Regions from separate parts of the Ammoniphilus sp. CFH 90114 genome, predicted to be linked through region 1. Evidence: riboswitches for the same ligand, from Rfam matches in the RefSeq annotation. Region 1 holds a riboswitch; each other region holds the start of a gene.
The links. Region 1 has a riboswitch for cyclic di-AMP ahead of EIZ39_RS23865 (aspartate kinase). Riboswitches for the same ligand answer to the same signal wherever they lie in the genome.
Positions count from the first base shown of each region.

Region 2: another riboswitch for cyclic di-AMP. It lies ahead of EIZ39_RS09070 (hypothetical protein); the one in region 1 lies ahead of EIZ39_RS23865 (aspartate kinase).
Region 3: another riboswitch for cyclic di-AMP. It lies ahead of EIZ39_RS11135 (C40 family peptidase); the one in region 1 lies ahead of EIZ39_RS23865 (aspartate kinase).
Region 4: another riboswitch for cyclic di-AMP. It lies ahead of EIZ39_RS13255 (potassium channel family protein); the one in region 1 lies ahead of EIZ39_RS23865 (aspartate kinase).

Region 1 covers NZ_SDLI01000019.1:19,176-27,097, forward strand. The annotation lists gene EIZ39_RS23855 (class I SAM-dependent methyltransferase) at 1-344, opposite strand, end outside; gene EIZ39_RS23860 (WG repeat-containing protein) at 497-2,170, opposite strand; gene EIZ39_RS23865 (aspartate kinase) at 2,323-3,708, opposite strand; cyclic di-AMP (ydaO/yuaA leader) riboswitch at 3,894-4,036, opposite strand; gene EIZ39_RS23870 (alpha/beta fold hydrolase) at 4,289-5,068, opposite strand; gene EIZ39_RS23875 (methyl-accepting chemotaxis protein) at 5,185-6,018, opposite strand; gene tpx (thiol peroxidase) at 6,250-6,747, shown strand; gene ahpC (alkyl hydroperoxide reductase subunit C) at 6,874-7,437, shown strand; gene ahpF (alkyl hydroperoxide reductase subunit F) at 7,450-7,922, shown strand, end outside.
Region 2 covers NZ_SDLI01000003.1:288,231-296,152, forward strand. The annotation lists gene EIZ39_RS09045 (hypothetical protein) at 1-191, opposite strand, end outside; gene EIZ39_RS26500 (hypothetical protein) at 249-404, opposite strand; gene EIZ39_RS09050 (helix-turn-helix domain-containing protein) at 562-789, opposite strand; gene EIZ39_RS09060 (hypothetical protein) at 1,803-2,006, opposite strand; gene EIZ39_RS09065 (Na-translocating system protein MpsC family protein) at 2,020-2,418, opposite strand; cyclic di-AMP (ydaO/yuaA leader) riboswitch at 2,552-2,693, opposite strand; cyclic di-AMP (ydaO/yuaA leader) riboswitch at 3,056-3,198, shown strand; gene EIZ39_RS09070 (hypothetical protein) at 3,383-3,721, shown strand; gene EIZ39_RS27710 (potassium-transporting ATPase subunit F) at 3,721-3,798, shown strand; gene kdpA (potassium-transporting ATPase subunit KdpA) at 3,832-5,487, shown strand; gene kdpB (potassium-transporting ATPase subunit KdpB) at 5,516-7,546, shown strand; gene kdpC (potassium-transporting ATPase subunit KdpC) at 7,602-7,922, shown strand, end outside.
Region 3 covers NZ_SDLI01000004.1:195,640-203,561, forward strand. The annotation lists gene hypE (hydrogenase expression/formation protein HypE) at 1-675, opposite strand, end outside; gene hypD (hydrogenase formation protein HypD) at 672-1,778, opposite strand; gene EIZ39_RS11115 (HypC/HybG/HupF family hydrogenase formation chaperone) at 1,775-1,999, opposite strand; gene hypF (carbamoyltransferase HypF) at 1,968-4,340, opposite strand; gene hypB (hydrogenase nickel incorporation protein HypB) at 4,253-4,954, opposite strand; gene EIZ39_RS11130 (hydrogenase maturation nickel metallochaperone HypA/HybF) at 4,961-5,203, opposite strand; cyclic di-AMP (ydaO/yuaA leader) riboswitch at 5,387-5,560, shown strand; gene EIZ39_RS11135 (C40 family peptidase) at 5,567-6,112, shown strand; partial or broken gene EIZ39_RS11140 (GyrI-like domain-containing protein) at 6,525-6,731, shown strand; gene EIZ39_RS11145 (response regulator) at 6,849-7,748, opposite strand; gene EIZ39_RS11150 (ATP-binding protein) at 7,752-7,922, opposite strand, start outside.
Region 4 covers NZ_SDLI01000005.1:195,292-203,213, forward strand. The annotation lists partial or broken gene EIZ39_RS13250 (catalase) at 1-1,975, shown strand, start outside; cyclic di-AMP (ydaO/yuaA leader) riboswitch at 2,268-2,449, shown strand; gene EIZ39_RS13255 (potassium channel family protein) at 2,577-3,236, shown strand; gene EIZ39_RS13260 (TrkH family potassium uptake protein) at 3,269-4,609, shown strand; gene EIZ39_RS13265 (DUF3231 family protein) at 4,658-5,662, shown strand; gene EIZ39_RS13270 (DUF2975 domain-containing protein) at 5,927-6,409, shown strand; gene EIZ39_RS13275 (helix-turn-helix domain-containing protein) at 6,420-6,635, shown strand; gene EIZ39_RS13280 (voltage-gated chloride channel family protein) at 6,729-7,259, shown strand; gene EIZ39_RS13285 (NRDE family protein) at 7,358-7,922, opposite strand, start outside.

The DNA of each region.
Region 1 (7,922 bases):
CTAGTAAACGTGGTGTGTACTTTTAAGGCCCGATTCACCCTTTTTCCATTTGAAAAACACAGTACTTTAATTGATGAGAAAAATACTAAGTTTCTCTTTCGCAAATCGTGCTTCGCTTTTTCTAACATTACTTTATTTCTATCTAAAGCTGATACCTTGCATTGAAAGGTTTTTTTCAAATAAGCAGCTGTCTGTCCTGTACCGCACCCTATATCGATGATGTTCGTTTCTGGTCCTATTTTTATTCGTTGTAGGACTTCTTTCGTTAAAGCCAACCCTCCTGGGTGTGCACCTCCAATCCCAAACCAAGCCAGCATATCAAGATATCCATTCGCGTATTTCAATCTGAATGTCCTCCCTTTTATGGCCTAAACTGAGGGAACAACGTCATTATGCACGTTATGAGGTATCCTATTCATTCGACTATTTGATCGTACCAGAGCAGCTAGATCGATCCGTTTGTAAAATATGAATGGCATACATACATATTACTTCCTTACTTAAAGTACGGATCTTGCTTCCATATGATCTTCCCTTTTTTATCGATATAAGCTTGTGTTGTGCTCTTTCCATCTGTAAGGACAACTTGCGATAATCCATTGATAAATGGAGAGAACGAACCCGTAACCTGGTAAGGAAAATCGCTTAATTGCCTTTTATTTTCTTTATTTATCCAGAGCCATTCGCCATTCCATTCTACCGAAGCCCATCCTTCAGAGAAAGGAGCAGCATGGTCATAAATAGGTTCGATGACCCAATTTCCATTGTAGTCGATGTAGCCGTATTTCCAACGGCCATCTTCTGCTTGTATACCGGCAGCAGCTAATCCTTCTGAAAAGTCTTGGGCTGTTTTGTATTTAGCCGGTATGACCCAGTCTCCTCTGGTATTCACGTACCCCCATTCGTCTTGACCCAATTGGGCTGCTGCAAGTCCTTCTGAGAAATATTGTACTTGCGTGAACGTGTTAGAAGATACTTGATTTCCGTTAAGATCGGCAAAATAGTATTCAGAACCCTTCCCTTCAATATGACGTTTCATCAGCAAGGTCCCTTCATTATAACCTACTAATTCATGCGAGATATCATAATCAACCGAAGCTATTCGTTTCCCACTACGATCAATAATTCCATAGGTTATAGTCGCCTTTCCTTTTTCCACTAACCCAACAAGAGCATACCCCTCTGATACATAACCGTATGAAAAACCTCCAGGGTAAGAGAATGAAGGAGGAATAACTACTTTTCCACTTTCATTGATATAACCTTCTCGGTTATTTGCAGTTCCCTTCGCCAGAGTTACAGCGGCTAGACCTTCCGAAAACTCATTGGCCCAAGAAAATGTACCCGGAAACGCAAGGCTTCCATTTTTATTAATATATTTATACTCATTTTCTTTAACAGAGACAAGAATAGGCTGATCCCCATTCGGTACCAGGATACTCTTATATTGAGGTTGGACAACAACCTTGCCCTTCCTATCTATCAGTCCAAAGATGAAGTTACCATTCTTATCTCTCTTTTCTATCGGAAATAATTGTGGTTTCTGTTTCACTAATGTACGAGAGAGTGTGACCGGTCGCTCTTTCGCTGTTGTCAGACCTTTCTCTTTCAAATTTTTTAGTATTTGAACAGCTTCCGCCCTTGTCACCAATGCCCCTTTATCAAATCCTTCTAGGGTTGCCTCCGTTTTGCCGCTTGCCAATCGATGATTCAACACAAATTGCACGGAATTATCCACATTATGATGATATCCCTGGCTGGATGCCATAAATTTAGCTACATCCCCACGAGTAATTGGCTTATTTACTATCTCTTTTTTATCAAGCCAGTTCATCTCCCTCGCTTTGTTGTAGAATGGCTCGGCCCAATGTGTACTGCTTGTAGATAGTCCTTGGTTGGTATTTTTATAGCCCTTCACCAGCATCGTCAAAAATTCGCTCTCTTTCACATAACCTGTGGGTTTCACGGTATGATCAGGATAGCCTGTGATGATCTTTTCTTGCACTCCCCATTGAATCGTTTTATATCCCCAGAAAGACGGGGATAGATCCGTAAAGGTCATCTCACTTGAGACTATATTCGATTCTGCATAAGTAGAAGGAAGAGTGAGAGCATAACCTGCTAGAAGGACCGAACAAGACAGGATGATTTTGCTTAGAGATTTTTTCATATTTAAAAATGACCTCTTTATTTTTGATTTATTAGTACGCTAAATCTTAGACTTGCAATGGAACAAATGGTTGCAACATCCCTAGAGGGAATTTATCCCATATAAATAAGAAAAGACCAGCTCTGGAATTACCTGAGCTCGCCTTTCTGTGGTTACAAACTTGCTACTTTTCCTTTGGTCGTATGATAAACCTCAAAAAATTCCTGATAGAGAGCATGGACCGCCTTTTTCATGTGATTCTTTTTGACCCCAAACATCATGCCTACTTCCGAGCAGCCTTGGTTGATTAATTCCACATTGATCTTTTGCCTGGACAGTACACCCGAAGCTTTAGATAAAACAGAGAGATTATTTCTCATCTTCGGTCCTACTAGCATCACGACAGCCAGATCACGGCAGACCATGAGTTGATCTACGGCTAGCTCTGCTTTCATCCGTGCCGTTATGCGAGCCTCTTTTTCCCGACTTAAATCCCCCTCTCGGAATAGCAGGGAAATATCATCATTTCCAGACAGATTATATTCAAGCGGAAGATTCTCCTCCTCTAGAATTTGTCTCAGCTTAAAACCAAAATCCGGCTCTGAGTGCATGAGATATTTACAAAGATAAATACTGCAATAGCCTTCATCAGAAGCAATGCCGGCCACTAAGTTGGAGTCTGCTTCTCGTCTGCTCACAATCATGGTTCCTGGTGCGGATGGATTGTTGGTGTTTTTTATACATATAGGAACCTTCGCGCGAAAAGCGGGGATAAGAGCTTCATCATGAAAAACTTCGAAGCCTGAATAAGAAAGCTCCCTCATTTCCTTGAAGGTCAATTTGTTGATACCACGAGGGTTGTTGACAATATTCGGATTTACGACAAATACCGAATCTACATCTGTAAAGTTCTCATAAAGATCCGCTTGGACAGCTGCAGCAAGGATCGAACCCGTAATATCTGATCCCCCTCGGGAAAAGGTCACAACCGTACCCTCAGGATTATAGCCGAAAAAGCCCGGAAAAATTAGAACTCCCGATTTTTCTTTTAGAACGCGGAGACGAAGGTAGGACTCTGGGAGCACCTGTGCTTTCCCATTTTCTTTAGTCAAAAGCAGCCCCGCCTCTTTAGGATCGATATAATGAGCCTCAACTCCCTTACTTCGCAAGTAGGCAGCCACAAGCTTCGCGCAATGATCCTCTCCACTCGCTTTAAGCAACTCCATATACTTCGTTCTATCTTGTGAATCAGAATATAGCCGCTGAGAAAGATCCGTCCTTATGTGATCTAGGATTTCATCAGACAGCTCCAAACCACGAACCATTTCCTCGTAGCGGGAAAGGACTGCAGAAAAAATTTCTTGGTATGGCTTATTCTCCAAATACTTCTCGGCACAAGAAATCAAAAGATCTGTCACCTTAATGTCTTCTTTATAGCGTTTGCCAGGGGCAGATACAACTACTATTTTTCGAGTGGGATCATTTAATATAATGTCACTCACTTTTTTCACTTGTGAAGCAGTAGCCAAGGAAGTCCCGCCAAATTTACATATCTTCATCCATCCGCCCTCATTTCTTAAGTATAATATTCATTTGAATCATGCTGCCTAGCATGAATAAGAATTTAGACAGCACAAAAAGACCTGCATATTTATTTAACCAATAGAATAACTTTACACCTCGTACTGCCCACATTTAACAATGCTAACAGTACAAAAAGCCCCCTTGATTTTTGGCGGTCTATGACCTCCTTCGCTTTAGCCGACGAAGTTAGCTGACGGGTAGGATGGCGAAAGAGCTAACTCATCCCTTCTACAAATTGTAAAATTAACCCCACTTACTTGGTTCCTCCGCTCCCAGTGTACTGGGATTAGGCCGTTATGCTGTTTTTTTACTTTCTTAAGTTTATACTATTTGGGTAGTTATGGAAATCAAGCCTGCTTGTAATATCCTGGTATATTTATTCAAAAAACCATGTCCTATAACCAGCAGCCCTTTTATTCTTATTATTCCTCCCAAATACTCCATGAAATTAGAATTCTCTCATGAATCAGGATGGGAGCGATCTCCGATTACTCAACAAAAAGAAAGAAGGCTGCCATAGCAGCCTTCTCGAAATAAAACACGAGGACTTCCTAATTATTTATTATTGGTTTGGATCATGAACTCCCGGATCAAGCTAGCGAACGCTTCGGGTGCCTCTAATGGCAGGTGGTGAAAGACCCCTTCCATCTCGTGCAGTGGTCCACCCGTGATCCGCGCAAGTTCTTTAGCGCCCTCAGCTGGCATTACTTGACTTTCCTTCGCACGAACGAACCAGGTGGGGCAGTTAACCTGTTCGGCCAGTGCCACTGCTTCAACCTTTTCGATGGCCAGTGCCCGTCGATCAAATCGTTCTCCCCAACGCCCATCCTCCTGTTCATGATAGCAGTCCTGAGCAACTTGCTCCACTCGTTCCTTCGGGGCGGCGTGCTGAGGGGGCAGGAATCTATAATTAGCCACAGCGTCTTGTAGAGTGTCGTAAATACGTCCACTCTTTTGAGCAGCTTTGTGTAAGCCAGCTAACTCCTCTTCCGGGGAGTCCATTTTCATATCAGCGACTAGTAAAGCTGAAGGAGGACGAACCCCCCGACTAGCCACTTTGAGCCCCACATAGGCTCCCATCGAATGACCTACGATGGCATAAGGCCCGTCGAATTTCTCGACAAGCTCCTCGATGTCTCTTGCGTAATCATCGAAACGGTAGCTATCGGCCCAAGGACTCTGACCGTGACCTCGAAAATCAGGGGCGATCAGATAGTACTCCTTCTCCAGGTAGGGTGTTACCCACTTCCACCAGCCACTGTGACAGGCAAGGGCGTGAAGGAGTAACACGGGTGGATTTTTTGGATCTCCCCACGTTTGATACTTCATCTCCATTGTCTTGACCTCCATTCTCCGTGATCGTTTAATTCCATAATAACCCATTGTATGTATCGTACATTTGAGAGATTTAAACGTCAACAGAGAGTTACTTGTTAGGAAAGGCCCTTCATTTACAACTGAGAAGCATATTTATTTATCTCTTTACCAAGCTCGTCAATCTCTTTAATGAACTGAGAGATTTGATCCGTTGACTTAGCTTGCGTATTCCCAACCTCTACCACTTTGGCAATGGAATTAGAAATAGCATTCATAGACTTTTGCATATTGGTCAATGTCTCTCTGATTTTTACGGTAGAATTAACCGTTTCTAAGGATAATTTACGAATTTCGGTTGCTACTACACCAAACCCTCGTCCCATATCCCCTGCTCGGGCAGCTTCTATTGATGCATTAAGTCCTAATAGATTGGTTTGATCAGCAATGTGTTTGATGAAAGTCAGGACTTCGTCTGACTTTTTCACTTCTTCACTGGCTTGTTTAGATTGCAGGAGCAAGTTATTGCTAATGTTAGCTAACTCGTCTGCTCCTTTTGCAACCGTGGTAATTCCCATGTTTGCCTCTCCTATAGATTTCACTATTTGTTCAGAGAAGCGAAGCAACTCTTTTTCACTTTGCTCTTGGATCTGTATGGCAATGGCTCCGATGACCTCACCATTTTCGTTAAAAATAGGCTCAGCAAGTCCCGTGAACGAGAACCCGAAGAATTCAGCAGGCACATCAGCTTTTATTGACTTGCCGTATCTGATTGTGTCTGCTAGAGGCTCCTTAGGGTTAATTTTCATACCTGGTTTTACGCCAATATTTATTTTTTCGCCAGGATAATAAGCAATCCACTCCTGTCTGTTTGAAACACCTATGCCCACTTTGGGCAGCATTGATTTTAAGATAGGTATCGTAGCGAGAATTGCTTCTAGTTTATTTACTTCAGTATGAACCACTGACATATTGGACCACCCTCGTATAAATTCGTAGTTATGTTTACTCTATTAGTACCAGAATTCTTAATTTTCGTCAAACTTTTGTATAATTTTATTATACAAAAGTTTGACACACTGAACAACATTTTTACTCCGCTGGTTTAGCTTATATAACAACATCTTATAAACTTGATAAATAATTATTATAATGACATAATTTAGGTGTGGCTTTATTTAATAGTTAGAGGAGGATTTTCAATGGCAAAGGTTACGTTTAAAGGAAACCCGATTACACTCTTAGGCAATGAAGTCAAGGTGGGCGATCAAGCCCCTAACTTTACGGTATTAGCTAACGATTTATCTCCCGTTACCCTTGAAAATTCTGAGGGAACCACCCGGATCATCAGTGTTGTCCCTTCCCTTGACACGGGAGTTTGCGACCAACAAACTCGCAGATTCAATGAAGAAGCGGCACATCTTGAAGGTGTAACGATTTTAACCATTAGCGTTGACTTGCCATTTGCCCAAAAACGTTGGTGTGGTGCTGCTGGAATTGATAAGGTTCAAACATTATCCGATCATCGGGATCTTTCGTTTGGAGAAGCTTACGGAGTCGTTATCAAAGAACTTCGTTTGTTGGCACGTGCTGTTTTTGTTATTGATAAGAACAATAAGATTACCTATGTGGAATATGTTTCTGAGGCAACCAATCATCCAAACTATGATGCCGCAATTGAGGCAGCAAAAAAAGCTTAAATGTCTTGACAATATAATTATTACTAAGTAATAATTATATTTAGATTGTAATTATTATATATAGCGATAGGGTTTTTTGACTGATCTAGCTATATATCACTTTCAAACACTAAGGAGGAATTTGTAATGTCACTAATTGGAACTGAAGTAAAACCGTTTAAAGCACAAGCTTTCCGCAATGGAGAATTCATTGAAGTTACTGATGCAGATCTGAAAGGAAAGTGGAGTGTAGTTTGCTTCTATCCAGCAGACTTTACTTTCGTATGCCCAACTGAGCTTGAGGATTTGCAGAATCAATACGAGACTTTAAAGGGACTTGGTGCGGAAGTGTATTCCGTTTCAACAGATACTCACTTTACACATAAGGCATGGCATGATAGTTCTGAGACCATTGGAAAAATTACTTATACCATGATCGGAGATCCTTCTCATACAATCTCTCGCAACTTCGATGTCCTTATTGAAGCAGTTGGTCTTGCTGATCGTGGTACGTTTATCATTGACCCAGACGGAATCATTCAGACGGTTGAAATCAATGCAGGTGGCATCGGCCGCGATGCGAGCACACTTGTTACTAAAATCAAGGCAGCTCAATATGTTCGAAACAATCCAGGTGAAGTTTGCCCAGCGAAATGGCAAGAAGGTTCTGCCACACTTAAGCCAAGCCTTGACCTTGTAGGAAAGATCTAAGGAGTACATGACATGCTACTCGATGCAGATATTAAGGCACAATTAAACCAGTACCTTCAGCTAATGGAAGGCGAAGTGGTGCTTAAAGTCAGTGCAGGCTCGGATGACGTATCTCGTGACATGCTTGCTCTGATCGATGAATTGACTAGTATGTCTTCGAAGATTACGGTAGAGAAAGCCTCATTATCCAGGACGCCAAGCTTTGGTGTCAATCGTGTAGGCGAAGATACAGGGGTTGCGTTTGCGGGTATTCCTTTGGGACATGAGTTTACTTCCTTAGTCTTAGCTCTACTTCAAGTCAGTGGAAGACCTCCGAAGGTGGAACAAAGCGTCATCGATCAAGTGAAAAACCTGCGCGGGGATTACCACTTTGAATCTTACATCAGCTTGAGCTGCCACAACTGTCCTGATGTTGTTCAGGCGCTGAATGTAATGAGCATCCTTAATCCTACCATTAGCCATACCATGATTGATGGTGCCGTGTT
Region 2 (7,922 bases), on a different contig from region 1:
TCTCCTTTATCTTCCATATTTTCGATAAGCTTTAAGAACTGATGCGCTGACATGATGAAACTACCTGCATGGAACGGATCAAGTTTCAGTTCATCAATGATCAGTTTGGTGAGCAACTGATGGAACCAAATCAATGATTCTTTGGGTGATTCGTTGGTGTAAGTAATACTCGTTACTTTTAGATCCTTCATAAAGTATCCTCCTTGGAGAGTCTGAAATGCTAAAAGACTCTCCAGAAGAAGGTGATTTTATACGTCTTCGTTAGATTCTTGTTCTAGATCCCAGAAGTTAAGTTGGAGTTGACTGTCTTTAATGAGTTCAACATCTGGCGTATTTGGTCTTTTTATTGTTAGAACATACGTTTCGCTCCCACGGATGTTCAGTTCTTTGAAGATTTTATTCATTTTGTTCCCCCGAATTTTCTGCTATCCAAAGTATGAAAAGTTGAATTACTTCTTGGGAGATATGGTTCTCTTCACTACACTCAAGTGCTGAGACTAACCAAGGGTATTTGCTTTGGATTGACTCCATAGAATATGCTCCTTTAAAATTAGTAAAACTTTATGGTAGGATCTTTCGGATTTTACCGGATTGCGTTTCAAGTGGAGCAATTATTGAACTTGCCTCCTGTTGTTCAATCCATTGTTGAAGGCTTTCCAGTCTAAACATGATGCGTTGCCCAATACGGAAATGTGGGATTTTTCTTTGCCTTGCAGCATCTAATACGAGCCAGTAGCTTACCCCTAAATATGAAGCTGCTTCTTTTGCGGTTAGTGTTGCTTTTAGCATGCATACTCCTCCTTCCAAGATGATGATGTTATTAGTCAACGACCATGAAAGAGAAAACGGTCGTCATTTTTGTGTCTAAATTATGAACGTTTCTCAAGCGGAGTTTACTGCTAAAAGTAAATAAAATACTGATAACTAATTAGAAAAAAACAGACGCAATTCTATTTAGAAACTAAATAGAATTGCGTCTGTTGTTTGTAATTGGATTGTTCAAAATGGAAGCTTACCGAAGAAGTTACACTTGAAGACATTCATAAACATGGAAATTGCTACATTGAGCTTAAAGTAAATGAACCTAAAAGAGCCATCGTGTGGAAGCGAGCAATAGTGGGAACTCCAATTCAATTGGATATCATGAAGGGGAAACGTTCAAAAATCTTGTTGTTTGTTATTTTGTTATTATCGCTATTTTTGTGGCTTAATTCATTAAAACTAACGGAACAGGTTCAATGGTTCACTGGGACGATATCATTGGACTGTGTATGCAAATTAACCATTTATTTATTTTTCCACTTACTTTTGGAGTGTTGACGGCCTTTATTACTGTTCAGGAATACCAAACAGAGGCAGTAATTAATCTATTTATTTTACCATTAGCCGAACAGCTATTATCTTGTCCAAAACAATAACTTTATTCATTATCCTAATGGCATTAAACTTTATTTCTTACATCTTAATGATAGGAACAGCATTTCTATTTATCCATCCAGGAAGAGCAAAAGACTTATTCATTACGCTGCGATTGCGTTAAAAACAATTTTTATGCAGTTCTTGCTTATACCTGTGTTTATCTGTGTTGGTGTTTGATCAAGTCATTAAATACCAACGATTGTTGCTGCTCGTGTTTTTATCATGGTGGACTTTGTTTCATTAGCTATGTCTAGTATAGGACCTCTTAGAACTAGGGAACAAAGAGTGCCAAACATTTATGGTTTGGCACCCTCATAAACATGAATGATTTTCAGTCATCTTTTTATAATAGCTCAGATTCGATAATTCTCCGTTGTAATTGGCTAAGCTTTCTCTAAAGCAACGACATTTTTGATATCAATGTCAGTAATGGTTTTAATTTGACCGTCATGGAGGGTAATCTCTGCCATCGATCTGTCTGGACTTAACCAAGTCAATTTACCTTGGATGCGTGTCTGGTGCTTGGTCATAACCTCAACAATCATATTCTGATTAGCAAATAATTGTCTACGAATTTCTTCTATCATGATAGATCCCCTTTTAATTGGCTGATAATTTTTTTCCTGTGCATTCTTTGTCTAGCATTTTTTCGACATCTCGATCCATCACGAAGACTTCAATACGTTCTTCTGTCTTAGTGCTGATATCGCTATGACTACTTAGTACTTTACATCCGGTGTATCGTTGAACAATGGCTTCAAAATCTTGACTATACATCTCACGTAGGGTTTGTCTCATTTTTTTAATTAATCTTCGACCTTGATCATTTTTAACCAAGTGCTTTTCTTCCACGGTAAGAACCCCTTTAAAGCGAAGAATAACCATATCCTCTACAATGTAGGTCTTTGCCTCCTGTGGACCACGTCCAATTAATTCTCTTTGGAATTTAATAAATGCTTCGCTTAACTCTGCTTCTAATTTCTTTTTTGTTGAAGCCATGGGTATCCTCCTAGATTATGGTTAAAGGGGAGAGCACATGCATTTTGGACGCAAAAAAGCCACAAGAAGAGGTCTCCTCTTGTGGCTTTTGAATTCACCACAAAATAAACGTGATGAAAAGCACGCGAAAAAAGATGCCTCTCTCTAACGCTGACGAGGTTAGCTGACGGATTCGGGCATGAGAGTAGCCCTACTCAAAAGAGATTCACCCCTGTGATGGCAGCCATCACGATGGTTCCCCCGCTCTCCTTAAGGAGATTAAGCGATTAGCATGTTTATAACATTTGATATGGGATGATCATACATGCTGTTCACAAAATTTGTAAAGAGTGAAAATCACAAGAAAAAGCTGAAAAAGTAATCTTGATTGCGCTAACATTTATGGTTTACTTATTTTTTCTAGCTCTATCTCTGTTTATTAGGATAAATAGAAATCTTACACTTTAGAAATTCAAATCATTTATAAAAAACTTAACTAAAACCATGAAAATGGGAGAAAAAGATAAAGACAGTTATAAATACGTAGAAAACAATATTGTAATCTCGGGTAAATGCAAAAAAATGGCTGAAATTGAAGCAATTCAAAGCTTCACAACGATCGACAAATGAGATTATAATAAGTCACATCAAGCAAACAATTGCAGATCGGCCAAATCCCAGGGCACCTGGGAACGGAGGACCCAATTAAGTGGGGTTAATTCTACTTCGGTAGAAGGGATGAGAAAGCTTCTTCGCCATCCTACCCGTCAGCTAACTTCGTCGGCTAAAGCGAGGGAGGTCAATGACCGCCTATTTTGAGGGGGCTTTTTTGTTATCTAGGGATCTGGGTGACAAAAGGTTTCTTTAAGATGAATAAACGCAGGTCTTTTTGTTTTGCTTAAAATTAAATACCACTGTTTAAAAAGGAACAGGGAGACAGATCGCAAAGAGGGCACTACGTGTCGGCTGGGCGTTAGGTAGACCAATGAGTACTTTTTCTCCACATGTGGAACGAAATCAAGCTAGTAACAGAACGCTTTACGCCTATTTGGTGTTGCGTACGAATTTGATTTCGTTTCGTGGGGTTGAGGTAAGCATTGGTCTATTTTTTTTGCTCCAGGGTGAGTGGTTTGAACCGATTCAGGCCGTTCACAAGGGAGTAAGAGGACGTAGCTCACAGGGCTTCTTGGTGACGGAGAACAAGGAGGTGTTGAAGATGATGGACGTTTTTATGGTGTTAATCATTGTGGGTCTAGCTTCTACGATGGTGGGACTAGCGAAATTTTCTGAGCAGGTAATTGAGAAAGGAAGCGATAGATCATGATGATCGTTTTGGGTTTGGTAACAGCAGCCACCTTTATCTATCTAGGATACGTATTAGTGAACCCTGAGAAATTTTAACTACCATTTGGAGGGATTACGTTGACAACGCCATTGATTTCTGTTGGGATTACCTTGCTTCTAGTATTATTACTTGCTAGACCTATGGGTCTATATTTAACTAAAGCATTTGATTACAAGCCGACAGGTGTGGATCGCATCTTCGGATTTGATAACTGGATTTTAAAATTAGGCGGTGTACGAAAACAAAATCAAAGCTGGAAAGAGTACGCGCTGGCTATTATTTATTCGAATACCTTAATGATTTTGATTACCTACACGTTTTTCCGAATTCAAGGCGTACTACCACTGAATCCAAGTGCGATTACGGCGATGGAGCCGACCTTATCTCTGAATACAGCAATCAGCTTTATGACCAATACAAACTTACAGCATTATAGTGGAGAAAGCAGCTTATCGTATTTAGCTCAGATGATGGGGATTGTATTCCTCATGTTTACAGCACCAGGTACTGCGTTAGCGGTTATTATCGCTTTTATCCGTGGATTAGCTGGAAAACCTTTAGGTAACTTTTATGTGGACTTAATTCGATCCATTTTCCGAGTGTTGCTCCCCATCGCTTTTGTAACGGCTATTTTCTTTGTATTGCTTGGGGTGCCACAAACGTTAGATCCAACCGTTACGGCAACGACAATCACCGGTGAAGAACAACAAATCGGAAGAGGACCGGTTGCTTCCTTCCTTTCCATTAAGGAATTAGGAAACAACGGAGGAGGATTCTTCGGAGTCAACTCCGCCCATCCATTCGAAAATCCGAATGCGATTAGTAATTTGATTCAAATCTTACTCATGTTGTTATTAGGAACAGCTACACCATTTGCTTATGGCCATATGGTAGGAAATGCGAAGCAAGGCCGCGTATTATTCGTTTCGATGTTCATGATGTTTTTAATAATGGCGGGTGTTTCGTTATCTTCTGAGTACGCGGGTAACCCAGCTTTAAATTCATTGGGAATCCAACATGAGCAAGGAAGCATGGAAGGAAAAGAAGTGCGTTTTGGGGTTGCTCAATCTGCCTTATACTCTGTCGTTACTACCGCTTCCGAAACAGGAGCAGTTAACACGATGCATGATACCTTAACACCAATCGGTGGAATGATCACGATCTCCAATATGATGTTAAACACCATCTTTGGAGGGGTCGGGGCTGGGTTCTTAAACGTATTGATGTATGCGATGATTGCGGTTTTCTTATCTGGGTTAATGGTGGGTCGCACACCCGAGTTCTTAGGTAAGAAAATTGAAGGAAAGGAAATGAAGCTGATTGCCTTAACCTTGTTGGTACATCCGATTTTAATTCTAGTTCCTACAGCGATTGCGGTCATGCTTCATCCGGATACGATTTCAAACCCAGGCTTCCATGGAATTACGCAAGCGATGTATGAGTATACGTCATCCGCAGCGAATAATGGTTCTGGCTTTGAAGGCTTAGGAGACAATACCCCATTCTGGAATATTTCAACGGGAATCGTGATGTTCTTGGGCCGTTACTTCTCCTTCGTGACGATGTTAGCGGTGGCGGGTTCGTTAGCTGCAAAGAAGAGTGTTCCTGAAACTGTAGGTACCTTCCGTACCGACACTCCATTATTTGCTGGGGTATTCATTGGAACCGTACTTCTGGTTGGTGCGTTAACCTTTTTCCCAGCGCTCGTTCTGGGTCCGATTGCTGAATACTTAACCCTTCGCTAAGTGTGAAGAACTCGATGGAGGAATGGAAATGAGTCAAAATAATAAATCAATGATGAATTCAGAGATGGTCATCCATGCACTGAAACAATCTTTTGTAAAACTAGACCCACGTATCATGGTGAAAAATCCCATCATGTTCGTTGTGGAAATTGGCTTTGTCATCACCTTACTCGGTACCATCTTTCCGAGTGCGTTTGGCGGAGCGGTTCCTTTCTGGTTTAATGTCACGGTTACATTGATCTTACTAGTCACCATTTTATTTGCTAATTTTGCAGAAGCTTTGGCCGAAGGGCGTGGAAAAGCACAAGCAGATTCGCTGAAGAAGACGAAGAAGGACATCTTAGCGAAAAAGCTCGTGAATGGAGCCATTAAGAATGTACCTTCTACGGATTTACGGAAAGGGGACATTGTCCTCGTAGCTCAAGGTGAACTCATCCCTGGCGATGGGGAAGTCATTGAAGGAGTGGCTTCCGTCGACGAATCGGCGATTACAGGTGAATCTGCTCTTGTCATCAAAGAAGCAGGTGGAGACTTTAGTTCTGTCACGGGTGGAACTCGTGTCGTGAGTGACCAAATTAAGGTTCGCATAACCAATGATCCAGGAGAGTCCTTCTTAGATCGCATGATCTCGCTCGTGGAAGGCGCTCAAAGACAAAAAACACCAAACGAAATTGCACTCAACACCGTGTTAACGAGTTTAACTTTAATCTTTATGATTGTTGTGGTTACGTTGCCTTTTTACTCCAACTATTTAGGGTTTACCCTTGAAGTTCCCTACTTAATCGCTTTGCTCGTTTGTTTAATTCCAACGACCATCGGGGGGTTACTGTCTGCGATTGGGATTGCGGGGATGGACCGTGTCACCCAATTCAATGTTATTGCGATGTCCGGTAAAGCCGTCGAAGCATCTGGTGACATTAATACGATTATCCTGGATAAAACCGGAACCATTACCTTTGGGAATCGGATGGCCAGTGCATTAATCCCAGTTGGAGATTCCAAATTAGAGGACCTAGCTGGTTGGGCAGCGATTAGCTCGGTGCAGGACGAAACGCCAGAAGGACGTTCAGTACTTGAATTAATGAAAAATCAGAAGCTCAAATATAATGAATCCTTGGCTTATGGAAGTGACTTTATCGAATTTAAAGCGGAAACTCGCATGAGTGGATTGGATTTAGAGGATGGACGTCAAATTCGCAAAGGCGCCGTCGATGCCGTGAAGAAATGGGTATCCGTTCATGGAGGTCAGATTCCTGCGGATTTAGATGCCAAGAGCAATCAAATTGCCAAGGAAGGTGGAACACCGCTGGCTGTCGCTGTGGGTCAAGAAATCTTTGGACTCATTTATCTGAAAGATACGGTTAAGCCTGGTATGCGTGAGCGTTTTGAGCAACTGCGAAAAATGGGCATTAAGACGATTATGTGTACGGGGGATAACCCACTGACGGCAGCGACGATTGCCCGGGAAGCCGGAGTTGATGATTTTATCGCAGAAGCCAAACCAGAGGATAAAATCGATGTCATTCGCAAGGAGCAAGCGGAAGGGAAACTCGTGGCAATGACAGGGGACGGAACGAACGATGCACCAGCGCTCGCTCAGGCGGATGTCGGATTAGCGATGAATACTGGAACCGCTGCGGCCAAGGAAGCAGCCAATATGGTAGACCTGGATTCAGATCCTACCAAAATCATTGAAGTAGTTTCGATTGGTAAGCAGTTACTGATGACCCGTGGAGCGTTGACGACCTTTAGTATTGCCAACGATGTAGCCAAATACTTTGCCATTATCCCGGCGATGTTTATGTTTGCAATTCCTGAGATGGCGGTTCTTAATGTCATGGGTCTAGGTTCACCGATGTCAGCGATTCTATCCGCGCTCATCTTTAATGCCATTATCATCCCCATGCTCATCCCGTTAGCGATGAAGGGAGTAGTCTACAAGCCGATGAGCTCTTCGGAATTATTAAGAAGGAATCTCTTTATCTATGGATTAGGCGGTGTCATTGCACCGTTTATCGGAATCAAGGTAATTGATGTTTTATTAAATCTATTGGTCTAATGACGAGGAGGGGTAAGCCCTCCTTCTACTATACGATGCGAAAGGGTGCACCCCAATGGGATCTCATTTATTCAAAAGTTTACGTTTAAGTGTCGTTTTGATGCTGTTATGTGGATTAGGATATCACTTACTGGTTACAGGTATTGCACAAGCCCTTGTTCCTTACCAAGCGAACGGAAGTCTAATCTTGAATGAGCAACAACAAGTCATTGGATCCGAACTGATTGGTCAGAATTTCAATGACCCAGGTCTCTTTCATGGGCGAATCTCAAGTATTGAACATGACGGTTCAGGTTCAGGTTCGAACAATTATGCGCCTTCTAATGAAGACATGATGAATCGAACCAAGGAATCGATAGCGAAGTGGCAAGCAGAA
Region 3 (7,922 bases), on a different contig from region 1:
GGTTGTCGCTACTCCCCCTCTGGTGGGATCACGCATAAACCGAATACTATGAAATTGGTCAAGTAAGGACTGAATCATGGAATGAAGGGACGCACAATCACTCAAAATAGGTGGAGAAAATTCGAGACCCGCACGCGCACTTAGGACAGCTATCGTATGCTCGGCTATCGCACCATTAATCAAGATCCGGTCACCTGGCTGAATACAAGAATAAGCTAACCGACCAGGATGACGGTTGATTCCGATTCCTGTCGTGTTAATGTATAGGCCATCTCCTTTTCCTCTTTCCACGACCTTGGTATCCCCTGCTACCAATCTTACTCCCGCTTGTTGAGCTGTATGCGCCATGGATTGCACAATTCCCCTTAGCTCCTCCATGTCCAAGCCCTCTTCTAATATAAATCCTGCGGTTATGTACTGAGGAATCGCCCCACTCACGGCCAGATCATTCATCGTCCCGGTGATCGCAAGCTTTCCGATGTTTCCTCCTGGAAAATGCATAGGAGAAATAACATAGCTGTCCGTGCTTACCATAATATTTCCCGACGCTAACGTGAGAGCGGCTGCATCTCCCTCTTCCTGCAAGTGGTCATTGTGGAACGCACGATGAAAAATATTTTTCACGAGCTCGTGAGTCAATTTTCCCCCGTCGCCGTGGGACAACAAGATCTTCATGGTTTCCCCCCTCGTTCATAGAAGTAATAGGTAGAACACGTCCCTTCCGAAGATACCATGCAGGGACCCAGGGGCTTCTCAGGAGTACAAGTTTTTGCAAAAAGCCCGCAGGACAATGGGGTAAGCTTCCCTGTAATCACCTCACCGCAACGACAACCTCTAACACTACGACTTCTCGGTGCCTCCCAGGAAAAACGGAATTTCGCATCTTGATCCCTATAGAAGGGCTTTAACTCCAAACCGCTGTCCGGTAACATTCCAAATCCCCGCCATTGTGAACTCACGGGCTGAAAAACCTCGCCTAGAACTTGCTGTGCTCGCTCATTTCCGTCCTCTTTCACCATTCGCCGATAGTGATTAACTACCTGCCTTCTCGGTTTTCTCATTTCTTTTACCAAGATATACGTGGAGGCAAGTAGATCAAGCGGTTCAAATCCTCCAATGACTGCCGGTTGATTGTATCGTTCCAAGAAACTCCACCCTTTTCGACCAATGATGACCGAAACATGTCCCGGTAGAAGAAATCCATCAATTTCATGCTTCGCTTGAATAAGAGCCTCTAGTGCAGGCGGAGTACATTTATGAGCGGAATAGACCGAGAAATTCCGGATGTTTTCACGTGATGCTCTTTGAATCGCTAGCGCCGCACTTGGGGCGGTCGTCTCAAACCCAACACCAAGAAAAACAACTTCATGATGAGGATGCTCAATGGCTAGTTCTAGTGCCTGAGTTGCACTGTTCACCATTCGTACATCCACGCCGTTCGCTCTTTCTTGAACGAGTGTAGAATGAGTACCTGGAACCTTCATCATGTCCCCATAGGTGGCAATCATCGTTCCTTTTTGCTGGCCTAATGAAATCATCCGGTCTAAATCCGTTTGATCTGTAACACAGACAGGGCAACCCGGACCACTCATCAGCTCCACAAAATCCGAGAGGAGCTCACGCACCCCTGTTTTGGAAAAAGAAACCGTATGTGTTCCACACACTTCCATCATGCGTATCTTTCTTCCTAAGGACTCCCTCACTTCCAAAAGGAGGGGAATCGCCTTCTCGAGAAGCTGGGAGAATAAGGTGGGGTCTCGATAAGATTGTACCTTCATCCTTCTGCAATCCATCCCTTCCATAGCTCAAGTGTCTCTTGGGCCTGTTCTTCATCAATCACCTGAATAGCCTCTCCCGCATGAACGAGAACGTATTGATCAGGTTCTACTTGTTCGAGTAATGCAATGCCCACTACCATTTGCGTGCCAAAATATTCCACCTTTGCCCGCAGGCGAATCACATCTACTTCAAGAATCTTGGCGGGTACCGATAGACACATCTCGCTGCCACCTCCATAACGCGCAAACCGCTTGCCCCAGGGCAATCCCACCATCTCCTGCGGGAACAACCTGAGGGATATAGACCTTAAACCCTTCCTGTTCTAGTAAACCCTTTGTATAAGAAAGGAGATATCGATTATGCCAGACCCCACCACTCAAAACAACGTCAGGATAACCCTTTTCTTCTCGGGCCAGCTTCGCTCCCGCACACACCATGTGTGCCACCGTATGATGAAATTTTCGGGCAATCGTAGCATGAGGGGTCCTCTTATCGATGTCTATCAGAACTTCTCTAACTATCGAGCGAATGAACAACTGTCTTTCCTTTAACTCAAAAGAATAATACCCTTCGTCTCCCTTGGTGTGGATCGAGTTTTCGGCTTTTTCTCCTAGTAAAATGGCAGCCTCCCCTTCATAAGAACTCTGAAGGCATATGCCGAGCATCGCAGAAACTCCATCAAACAATCGTCCCGCACTCGTTGTGCGTAACGTTGTTACCTTGCCTTGTAATTGAGCTAATACGAGGGAAAGCTTCTCTTTGAACATCGGGAATTGCTGTTCCGCCCAACACTTCGTGCTATCAAAATCCTGCATACCTTCGTAAAAGAGAGAAACCGCTTGAATCCATGGTTGCCGTATAGCCGCTTCCCCACCAGGCAGGGGTAATTCCTGTAAGGAACAGATCCGCTGAAAATCCACATAGTCCCCTGTCAAGATTTCGAATCCCCATAAGCCCCCATCTCTTCCATACCCTGTTCCATCCAAAATACACCCGATGACTGGATGTTCCAACCCATGTTCTGCCATACAAGCGGCCATGTGGGCGTGATGATGATACACAGGAAAACAAGTTTTCCCCTGATTGGCTTCGCGAAATTCTTGGGTTATTTGGTAACGTGGATGTGGATCGTAGGCCGTGATCGAAGGATTCGTGCCCAAAAGCTGAAGCATATGATGAACGCCTTCTTTCCATACTTCCATTTGTTCCTTGGTATCTAGATCTCCCATGTGTTGGCTCATTATTGCTTGGTCGCCTTTGATGATACAAAAAGTATTTTTCTTCTCCGCGCCAGCCGCCAGTATTACTAGTTCTTCCGTCATTTCCTTAGGTTTTGGTATCTTAATAGCTTCTGGTACATAGCCCCGTGAGCGACGAAGGACTTGTACCTGATTATCTATAACTTGACATACGGAATCCTCCACTCGAATTTTGATTTCTCTAGAATGGACTACAAAGAGATCAGCCATCCCTCGTAGGTGATGAAATGCTTCTTTATTGGTTCTTACAATGGTTTGCCCATGCAAATTGCCACTGGTCGCAATAAGAAAAGATAAAGAAGTTGAAAACAATAAGGTATGTAATGGCGTATAAGGAAGCATTACTCCTATACGAGCATAGCCATCAGCTAGAATCGAAACATCAAGGTACTTTCTCAACAAAGGTTTGGGTCTGAGCAGAACAATAGAAGCCCTTCGGTCTTGCAGGAGATTTCGCTCCGTCATGTTAATCACAAAATACTTCTCTAAGGTTGCAAGATTCCTCACCATAAGGGCAAAAGGCTTGCGAACTCGATGTTTTCGTACCCTCAATTTTTTGATAGCCTCAGGTTGTGTCGCATCGCAAAGGAGGTGAAAGCCACCTATGCCTTTTACAGCCATAATCTCTCCACGTAAGAGAGATTGTTGAGCAATCCTTATCCAGTCTCCTTCTATGGGTGTATGCTCATAGATCCTCACTTGTACAAGGGGACCACAATCCGGGCAGCATAAAGTTTGAGCATGAAAGCGTCGTTCATTAGGATCTGTATAGTCCCGTTCACAGGAAGGACAGAGCTTAAATGCATGCATCGTTGTATCTTTTCGATCATAGGGAAGATGATGAATGATAGAATATCGGGGACCACAATGAGTGCAGCTGGTAAAGGGATAGTGGAATAATCGATGCTGGGGATTCAGAATCTCCGATAAGCAAGACTGGCAAACCGCTAGATCGGCTGGAAATGGAGGGAACGCTAACCCACCTTGCTTGCTTTCACAAATACTAAACTGCTGATATCCGACAGGAGCTAAAGTCACATGACTTAAGGTATCAATACGAGCTGGCTCTTTTGTTTCGTATTGCAAGGATTGCATAAATTGATCAAGCTGATGTGTCCAGCCCTCTACTTCTATTGTGACCGCTCCGGTATCATTTCGCACGTATCCTTTCAAATGATAAGCATGGGCCAATCGAAAAACAAAGGGACGGAAACCTACTCCTTGTACGATTCCGCTGACCTCCACTCTTCTTCGTTCTTTTTCATGAACTGTACTTGTCGATCCACGAGCCAATTGATCCATGTATCCATTCCCTCCCCCCTCAATGCCGATACGAGAAAAAGTTGTACTTTAGGATTCATTTCTCTTAGGGTTTGGCAGAAGGACTCAAGATGAAAAGGAACATAGGGAAGAAGATCTATTTTATTGAGAATCACCACATCCGCACACTGAAATACGGTAGGATACTTCAGGACTTTATCTGTCCCTTCTGTTGTACTCAAAATCGTAATACGAAGATGTTCTCCTAGATCAAACTCGGCTGGGCAGACTAAATTTCCTACATTTTCAATGAGGAGACAGTCTAGCTCCTGAAGTTGAAAGTGAGGTAAAACAGAACCAATCATGTTGGAATTGAGGTGACATGCACCATGGGTATTAATCTGAATAACCTTCGTCCCAAGGGATGCAATTCTTTCCGCATCAAGCGAAGTCGCTACGTCTCCTTCTATTACACCTATTCTCAACTTATCTTGAAGACTTTCTATCGTTCTCTCAAGAAATGTCGTTTTCCCAGAACCAGGTGAACTCATTAGGTTGATGGTTAAGATAGAATATTGATTAAATTTCTCTCGATTTTCGTCTGCCTTGAGTTTGTTATCCCATAAGACATCCCTTTGGATGGCGACCTTTTTCATCTCCTGCTATTCTCCTTCCATATAGTCAATATAGAAGTCATATCCTATCCTTTCTTCTATTTCTAGAGACGCACCATTCAACATGGATTCCTTTATCAAAAGACTAAAAGCGAACTGTAAAGACTCCACATGAACCATCCGACTAGAGCCCACAACCAATTTTACATTTTCAATTCTATTCCAACCCTCTTTTAGTGCCATCTCCTCGACAATGGTTACAATGCCACTCGCTAAACTGAATTCATGCATAGTTATGTATATTCCCGACAAAGGAAACTATACGACAATCCTAAACATAAAAAATCAATAAAAGAGCTTTCACACCTAGAAGATTGGTGATCAAGCCCTTATTTAATAGCTGAACAATGAGAATGGTTAATAAAAACAACATACCCAATATCCTTACATTAACATACCATAGACAGTATGCTACCCTTTTTATAGCCGAAACTTCACCATTTTTTTAATGAAGTGCGGGGGATATCTTTTCTAAATCGGGCGTTACTCGCTTGATTTTGGGGTTAATCGCAGCATCGCATTGCGTAGGGTTGTCATCCTTCAATCCGAACCCGACAACTAACCTCGTAGGCAAACAAAAAGGAGGCATATGTAATGAAGAGACCACTTGCTTTACTAGTGGCGGCGATGACGATCACAAGCTCTAGCATCGTATTGTCTTTCGCTGGACAAGCTAGCGCACAAACCTTCCAAACTCAAGCCACAACGGGGCAAAAGATTATACAAGCAGGAATGAAATATATAGGTACACCTTATGAGTTTGGTTCTGACCGCACAAGCAAGAGAACCTTCGATTGCTCCGACTTCACCCGACGCGCCTACTTAGATGTGGGGATTCGAATTCCTAGTAATTCAAGAACCCAAGCTGAACATGTAAGGAATTTAGGTAAAACATCTACCAAGTGGCAAAATCTAAAGCCAGGAGACCTCATGTTCTTTATGTCTTATAGAGGAGTCAATGCTTCTTCCTATGCCGGTTTAAACAAGTTTAATCAAAGAATTACTCATGTTGCTATCTATCTAGGCAACGGTAAGATCTTACACACCTATTCAAACCAATCAGGTGGAGTGAGAATTGATAGTATCTCCGGAAGGCATTGGGAGCATCGCTTTATCTTTGGTGGAAGCGCCACTCAATAGAAAAGAGCTATTAGAGCCTGCACACGATCTTGTTGTGCGGGCTTTCTTACGTGGAATTAGCGGAGAAACTTCCGTTATTAGCCAAAGATTGCTAAAAATGCCCTAGATAAGCGGAAATTTTTCCGCTAAGCTCGCTGGATGCCACAAAATAAGTATGATACTTGCAAATAACAGGAAATATTTCCTCTATTTAGCCTAATTTCGTGCCTTTTCTAGAAATAAGCGGAATTCCTCCGCTTATCTCAACCCCTAACTAACCACCATGTATCTTTCTATATTCACATCTACCCTCTTTTGATAGAGTATAGTCAGTAATACCGGTCTTATGATCGCACAGAATAACCGGAATACATGGTTCGTCCATGATAGGATAATGATTAAAGGAGATGACGAGTGTGGAGTGGCTGATGAAGAGGAATTTACGCTTAGGACGATCCCGGCTGCTACCTGGGCTGTATTTACCTCCATCGGACCCATGCCAGGGGCTATACAACAAGTCTGGTCAAATATCTTTCAAGAATGGTTCCCTTCTACAGGCTACCAACATAGCGGCAGACCCGAACTTGAGGTGTATCCAGCAGGAGATACTACCGCAGAGGATTATCAGTGTGAGATATGAATTCCCATTGTTAAAAAATAAAAAAATTTGAGGGTGTCCCTAAAGGTCGGTAAAACCGACACCTAGGGACCATCCTAGAATATTCTACTGTTATTCGATTGACGTTCAACGGTCGGTCTATTGTTCCACTAACTTATCTAACGTATCTAGATACAAAACATGCAAGAACTTCTTAATGTTGACCTTGCTTTTCCCTCGTTCTTCTGATTTTTCAATTTTCATCATTTCGAGTCTGACATCGTGAAAATCAAAGTAACGGACAGCGTAATGTTCAAATTTTGGGTGAGCATAGTCAGTCAACCCGAGCGATGCAAGATGATTCAAAGAAGCCAAAACCACCCGGCGAAGTCGCTGCTCGATGGCCTTGCCTTCCCGAATGACCTCTGAGGGTTCGGCTTTGGATCTGGTTGCTAGCGATTCGTATAATTCTTTTAAAGGAGGAAAGTTTGAACACTTCGTTTGCACGAGGTACTCCATTATGCTAATGATCTCCTCACTGCCGCTCTCCCCTACGATTCCCAAGTCGCTTAATAAGGAAACCACGACTTCACGTATTGAATGAGTCTTGGCACTGACGATGCGCTTAGGCTGGAAATGATCTAATCCATTCAGCGAATTTTTAATTGTCCATAATGAACGTTGGAGGTGTACATATTCTTTCACTTTATTCATTACGTTTAAAACCTCAATCTTATTAATCGGCTTGTGAATGTAGAATTCCACCCCCATTTGATACGCTTCACCCACCATATCCTTATTAACAACTTGAGACAGCATGACGACTTTTCCCTCGTAATTCCTATCCCTTAGTTCCTTCATGGTTTCTATCCCGTCAAGTTCAGGCATGAGAAGATCCATCAGAACAATGTCCGGATTTTCTTCTTTCACCATTCTTAAGGCCTTTGACCCATCTTCAACTGTTCCGATTACAACGCCTATGTCATGGTCCTCTATAATCTGGGTAAGCATCCTGCGACACACCGGATCATCATCAACAATCAGAATACGAGCGTCCATTATCTACTCTCCTTTTTTCACTAATTCATAAGTGGATAGCACGATCGTAAAGATGGTCTCCCCTGGCCTTGACTGAACACGAGTATACCCATTTAAGGATTGCACAATGTCGCGCACATGTGACAACCCAATTCCAGTTGCAGCGACTCCTCTTTCATTGAACTTCGTAGTAAA
Region 4 (7,922 bases), on a different contig from region 1:
GGTAAAAGATTGACGACGAATGAAGGACTGAAGGTTTCAAATAACGAGTCAACCTTAAAAGCAGGAGATCGAGGCCCTGTATTAATGCAGGATTTTCATTTCTTTCAAAAACAGATGCACTTTGACACGGAACGAATTCCGGAAAGAGTCGTTCATGCAAGAGGATTTGGAGTGCATGGTGAATTTGAGCTATATAAGTCGATGAAAGAATATACAAAAGCTGGATTCCTGCAGGAACCTGGATTAAAAACACCAGTATTTGTGCGCTTTTCTACCGTACAAGGCGGCAAAGGGTCCATGGATACGGCACGGGATATACGCGGTTTTGCTGTCAAATTTTATACACAAGAAGGAAACTACGACTTATTAGGACTTCAGTTTCCTGTATTTGTTATTCATGATGCTTTTAAGTTTGTAGATTCGCAGCATGCTTTAAAACCGGAGCCGCATAACGATATGCCGACAGCCTCGGCCGCACATGATAACTTTTGGGATTTTGTCGCTAATAATCAAGAATCCGCTCATTTTGTCATGTGGGCGATGTCGGACCGAGGTGTTCCACGAAGCTGGCGGATGATGGAAGGGTTTGGTGTCAATATCTTTCGTTTTGTCAATGAACAGGGGAAAAGTACCTTCGTGAGATTTCATTGGAAACCCATCCTCGGTGTCCATTCGTTGCTTAATGAGGAAGCGTTGATGATAGGGGGACTCGACCCTGATTATCATCGACGAGATCTAAGGGAAGCCATTGAGCGTGGTGCTTATCCTGTCTTTGAACTTGGTGTACAAATGATTGCGGAAGAAGATGAACAAAAATTTGACTTTGACGTGATTGATCCAACCAAACTCTGGCCAGAGGAGCTCGTCCCCGTTGAGATCATCGGGAAGATGACACTGAATCGAAATGTAGATAATTTCTTTGCTGAAACAGAGCAGGTCGCTTTTGACGTTACCAATCTGGTTCCGGGGATTAACTTTAGTAATGATCCCATTTTACAGGGGAGGACATTCACCTATAAAATCACCCAAATGCACAGGTTAGGAGGATCGAATTACCCGGATTTGCCAATTAACCGATCCCTTTGTCCTTTCCATAATAACCAGCGAGACGGATTTAGCCGACACCGGATTGATGTCGATCAAGTTAATTATTATAGAAACTCCATAGCGAATAATACACCAGGACCGACCCCTCCAGAGGAAGGTGGGTTTGTCCATTATCCAGAGCATGTAGAAGGTCCTAAGATTAAGGCCAGCAGTGAATCTTTCAAAGATTTCTTCACTCATGCAAGGTTATTTTGGAATAGTATGTCTCTCGTTGAAAAGCAGCACATTATAGAAGCCTTTAGTTTCGAACTGGCAAAAGTTGAGAGCGAATCCGTTCGTCAGCAGGTTGTTGATATGTTTGTTCATGTTGATAAGGAAATGGCGACAAGGATTGCTAATCATGTTGGAGTTAAGCCTCCAACCGGCCAGCATGTATCGGATACAGCTTCATCCCCTGCATTAAGTCAAGCGAATACAGTTCATTATCCTCATTCATTAAGGGTTGGGGTTTTAATTGGACATGGATTTCATGGTAAAGAGGTCAAGAGTGTTATTGACATGCTTGTTCAAAATGGAGTTTTTGTAGATATGGTTAGTGACAAGCTTGGAACGGTCATTGGAGAGGATGGTACGAAATTTAAGGTCAATAAGATCTTTCTTTCCACCCATCACGTACTTCATGACTCGCTATATGTCGTAGGTGGACGTTCAGACAATCAAAAGGAATTGGATAGAAATATCGTGGAATTTATTCAGGGAGCCTATAAACACTATAAACCGATCAGAATAGCAACAACGGCACTGAGTTATATCCAGGCATCAAAAAAGAATAATTTAGCGGGTGTCGTTTTTGCCGCCAAAAATCCCAACTTCTGTAGTGAACTTCTAAACTGCTATCACTCAGCGGCGTTTTTGGAATCGTAAATAAATAATTCTAAAATCTGTAAGGAAGTTGATAATGTTCGTTCTTTATAGTCTAATAGCCATTACAGGAATGGCTATATTCATCTGCATTCTCATATTCTCTACCTACAAAATATTACGAAACAAAAAGAGCTTCCACTCTTGGCTAACTTTGGTCATGGTGGTTTTCTTTTTAGGGGTGGCTCTTTGGCAAAGTTTAAAATTCTTTAATGTAAGATTTTAATTCAATAACTTAGTTGAGCTTAATAAAATGTTTGCAAAAAATGTAGGCAAGAAGTAAGATATCTTGCATAAGTAAAATCAAATCGCTGAGTTCCGAATTGGAAGCGGGGGACCCAAGTTTGGTTTGTGTTCTTGTTCTGTTGAAGAGAACACAAATTAGGGGGTGAATCTTGTGTGGACTATATTCTTCACAGGTAGGGCGACTCTCACGCCCGAATCCGACAGCTAACCTCGTAAGCGTATAAAGAGAGGTGGATAATCGTGCCGATGCATGGTGTTTTTGACGATGCGTGAAGAAGCCACGAAGAGATACTCTCTTTGTGGTTTTTTGTCTTTACTGGAAATGATAATTAAATAATGTAAACTTGAAAGGAAGCCATAGCATGCCAGCAAAAACATTTGCAGTGATCGGTATGGGACGTTTTGGTTCGAGTGTAGCTAAAACTCTCTATGAAATGGGTTATGAAGTGATGGCAATTGATTCATGTGAAGAACGAATACAAGAATATATTCAATATGTCACATATGCAGTCCAAGCAGATGCAACAGATGAGCAAGCCCTTAAGGAGCTTGGGATTCGGAACTTTGATGTCGTCGTCGTAGCGATCGGAGATGATATTCAAGCGAGTATTCTCACCACACTTATTCTGAAAGAATTAGGAGTAAAGCAAATTACAGTAAAGGCACAAAATGAGCGTCATGGAAAGGTTCTATATAAGCTTGGCGCCGATCGGGTCGTATTTCCTGAAAGAGATATGGGCAGCCGAATAGCGAATAATTTGGTTTCACCTAATGTATTGGATTTTATTGAGTTAGCTGAAGATTATAGTGTAGTTGAAGTCGTTGCAGGAGAAAGGCTCGTCGGGAAATCTCTTATCGAATTGAATATTCGTGCTAGGTTTGGGGTGAACGTGATGGCCATTAAGAGCGGAGCCCATATTAATATTGCACCCCAAGCTGATGATACGATTCAGAAAGATGATATCCTTGTTGTTATAGGAGAGAACCGAGATCTAAGGCGCTTTGAGCAACATATTATATAAATTCTACCAAAACAATATAGAGGTATTGCGCTATGATTTCATTAAAAAAATTCAATCTTATTGAGCTTCATCCTGCTCGATTGCTTATACTTGGATTTGGCTTTCTGATTGTTGTAGGAACCTTACTTCTAATGCTTCCGATTTCTACACGACCAGGACATCAATTGGGATTTATTGATGCGTTATTTGAAGCAACCTCTGCTGTTTGTGTGACCGGATTAGTCGTTGTTGATACAGGAACGACCTTCACGCTGTTCGGACAAATTGTACTGTTGGCGTTAATTCAAATTGGCGGTTGGGGCTTTATGACGGCTGGGGTCTTTATGTTTATCATCCTGGGAAAGAAGATTGGTTTAAAAGAAAGGTTGGTACTGCAAAGTACTTTAAATCAGTTTTCTATTCAAGGAGTAGTCAAGCTGGTGATATTAATTATTTCCTTAACCGTCTTCATGGAATCCGTTGGTGCTCTTCTGCTAGCCCTTCGTTGGTCGTATGAGATGCCTTGGAGTACCGCCTTGTACTATGGGATCTTTCATTCTATTTCTGCATTCAATAACGCTGGATTCGGTCTGGAGCCTGACAGTTTAAGCAAGTGGGTTGGAGACCCTACCATTAATCTTGTTATCACTTTCTTATTTATGGCTGGTGGGATTGGATTTACTGTTATTTTGGACTTGTGGAACAAGAAATCCTTACGGAAACTATCCTTGCACTCAAAAATTGCTTTACTTGTTTCCTTAATTCTCAATATCATTGCAACTCTAATTATATTTGCAACAGAGTTCAGTAATCCAGACACGATTGGTAATTTTCCTCTCGCGGATAAGTGGTGGGCTTCGTATTTTCAAGGGGTGGTTACCCGTACGGCAGGATTCAACACGATTGATATAGGGCAGATGATGGTCCCATCCTTGGTCTTTATGATGTTTATGATGTTTATCGGGGCCTCGTCTGCTTCCACAGGTGGGGGGATAAAAGTAACAACATTCGCTCTCATGCTCTTAGCCCTATGGTCAGTTCTAACAGCGAAAGATAACGTCAGCATCTTTAAGCGAAGGATTCCTTGGGAGCTGGTGAATAAAGCCTTCTCGATTGCCGTTACCGCGATTATGTTTATCAGTGTTATTTTCTTTATCCTTACGTATACGGAACAAGCGGACCTTGTACTCATTTTATTTGAGACGATTTCAGCTTTCGGTACCGTCGGATTATCAGCAGGGTTGACAGCAGACCTATCTCCAATGGGCAGAGTACTGATCACCATTCTCATGTTTATTGGGAGAATTGGTCCATTAACGATGGCATTTGCACTGATGAAATTCAGTGATAAAAGTAGGGTGAAGTACGTGGAAGAGAGGATTCTAATCGGATAGAAGATTGTTGGACAAAATATTCCATATAAATATAGGAAGGGGTATTTTATGGAAGGAAACTCATCTATACAAATGACTTCGTCAGAAGTCGCGAATTTGTGGAAAGTATATGAAATGGAAACGTTGAATGTATGTATGATCCAACACTTTTTATCAACGCTGGAAGATCCCGAGATCATTTCACTAACGGAGGAAAAACTGTCTTTAAAAGAAGATAGAATAAAACAGTTGCAGGAGATTTTTCAAAAAGAGAAATTCCCTATTCCAATGGGAATGACCAAAGATGATATTAATAAATCTGCACCTAAACTGTTTACAGACACTTTTATTATACAGTACCTACATTATATGGCTAGGATAGGAATTGAAACGTATGGATTAGCAGTCTCTTGTTGTCCACGGTATGATTTAAGAGACTTTTTCATAAAAGGACTTCATTCCTTTTCGCATATCCAGAATAAAATCATGGATCTATTGCTTGAGAAAGGAATTTATGTTCGTTCTCCCTATGTTCCATATCCTGACAAGGTTGATTTTGTAAAAGAACAAGGATTCATAACAGGGTGGCTGGGAGAGCGAAGACCCCTGCATACTGTACAGATTACACATCTATATTTGAATATTCAGCGCAATGCCATTGGTCAGCAATTAATGAGTGCATTCAGTCAATGCGCTCGAGATAAAGATGTAAAAAAATACATGTTGCGAGGTAAACATTTATCGATGAAGTTCATGGAAATCTTCAGTTCATTGTTAAAAGAAGATGACCTAATCCCTCCAACGTTTGGAGGAATAGGTATTACTACTTCAACCGTTCCTCCGTTTTCAGATAAGCTAATGTTAACATTAGTAGCAAACTTAAATGCGTATGGCATGTCGTTATATGGTCTCTCCTTAAGTGAAAGTACAAGGAGAGATTTATTTGCCCAGTATACTCGAATTATGGCTGAGGTAGGCCAATTTGCGGAGGATGGAGTTAACTTATTAATTAAACATGGATACTTCGAGGAACCGCCGAAAGCACCAGACAGAAAAGAAATAGCTCAAACATAATTTAATAATTAAAGAAGTAGAGAATGAGCTTGATGTGGAAGTATCATATGATTCCCTTCAAGCTCTACCTATGTCACCCCATAATTATCTCCCAGCATCCCTGAAGGAAATGCAGCACGCCCCAACCCAACCTCCGATCACATTTCAAACCAGCTGAAGAGACAAACCTAACAATAATAATGTTATAAATATCAATAAGTATTTATTGAAAAACAATAAATTATGAGTTAAAATCATATTAAAAATATAAGTGAGGTGCTCTTTATGGAACGAAGTACGACACTTTTCTTAAAGATAGCTGTTTTTCTTATGGGAATCCCAGTTCTTGCTTTGTGCCTTTTCTTGGTACCTGAGATAGGGAATTTTACAGCAGTACTGTATCCAGATGCTGCTTATCTAAAGTATTTCGTTTTCGCCGTGATGTATGGAGCCGCTATACCTTTTTACTTTGCTCTGTTTCAGGCTTTTAAACTTTTAACGTTTATTGATCAGAACAAAGCGTTCTCGGTACGATCTGTAAAGTCTCTAAAGAGAATAAAAAATTGTGCCATTACCATTAGTGGTTTGTATGTGGCAGGAATGCCGCTCTTCTATCTCATCGCGGAAAGAGATGATGCTCCAGGTATCATACTCATTGGGTTGGTGCTTATTTTTGCTTCCATGGTTATCGCAGTCTTTGCTGCTGTTCTCCAAAGACTTTTGCAAGAAGCTATAAATATAAAATCAGAAAATGATTTAACGGTCTGAGGTGAATAACATGGCAATAATCATCAACATTGATGTGATGCTGGCTAAAAGGAAAATGAGCGTAACAGAACTTTCGGAGAGGGTCGGAATAACGATGGCTAATCTTTCTATACTGAAAAATGGAAAGGCCAAAGCCATCCGATTTTCAACTTTAGAGGCCATTTGCAAGGCTTTAGAATGTCAGCCTGGAGATATTTTAGAGTACAAAAGGGACGAAGACACCTAGGATTTCCCCCTATAAACCTTTGGAGGCACAAATCATGAGAGCACTCTCGGGATGGCATTTGAAATTATCAAATTGATAAAGGGGAAGTTTGATATGACACTGTTTTTATTATTGGGCCTTGTTGGAGTTTTTGTGATTATCATGCTAAGAAAAGCTATAGTCCTGATGCAAGGAAACAACAACAAACTAGTACGAATGCTTCAACACACCAAGTGGTATCAACAGCATTGGTTTGGAGGAGGATTTCTATTTATTGTTAATGTTGTATTGTTTACTGGAGTGGGGTTGGTTCTGCATCTCATTACTCAGTTAAGTATCCCTTTTATTCACCTCCTAATTATGATAGGTGCGGTGATCACCAGCATCGTTTTGTGGGTGTCGATGAATCGTGGGTGGCAAGGGAGTAAAAAGAATCGATTAAAGATGGGGTTTTTGGGGAGCAGTTTCTATATGGTATTAGCCTTATATATCGTTTATAAGTTAATTACATTGGAGCCGTCATTTCCTGGTGATGATACCTTTATGGCATTTATTGGTCTTCTGTTTGGACTCATCGTTGCCATCGTTGCCTTTATTACTTGTATGATCTTTACTGGATTGTCTTACCAAAATAAGAGTCAGTAATCGTAAAGTGAGGATGCGTGTAGTTCCTCACGCTAACGGAGCTCCATGGTGAGAAGACGGATGCATGGCATCCGTTTTTTTAGTGTATCTCGATTTTCTCAAGTTTGAGTTGCAAAAGTAAAGGAAACCTCTTCCGCTTTTTCTTTGCTGGACAGGAACGTTCTTTCTGTATAGGTTACCCGATTCTCATAGTCTATGGTCATGAGCGTAGACGAACGCGTGCCATAGTTCGCACTTGCAATAAACACGGGGGATAAGATGCGTTCCCATTCTATACCTACACCCGTGTCCGGTAGACTTTCATCCTTCACCTGCTTCTCATCCGCAAGCACTTCAAACAGGCAATCCTTATTCAGGGTTGGCTTTTGGAGGCATGAATGGAGAAGTTGCTTTCCTTTTTCCACTTTGGGCCAGGTGGTGTTAAGCTCGGCATTACTCAGGCCATGAATACCAGGAGTGACTTCATCTATGGAATTACTAAGCCAGGAATAGTACCACAAATGTTCAAGATCACCAACGAGCAGATTAAAGCCTTGGTAAGAACGACTGTTATTTTTCACTTTCTTAAGATAAGCATCAGGAGAATCATGGCCGATGAGATAGTCGCTGACTAACTCCCCCCTGGAGCGTGCATCCGCTAGAAGAACTGAAGGATCACGATAA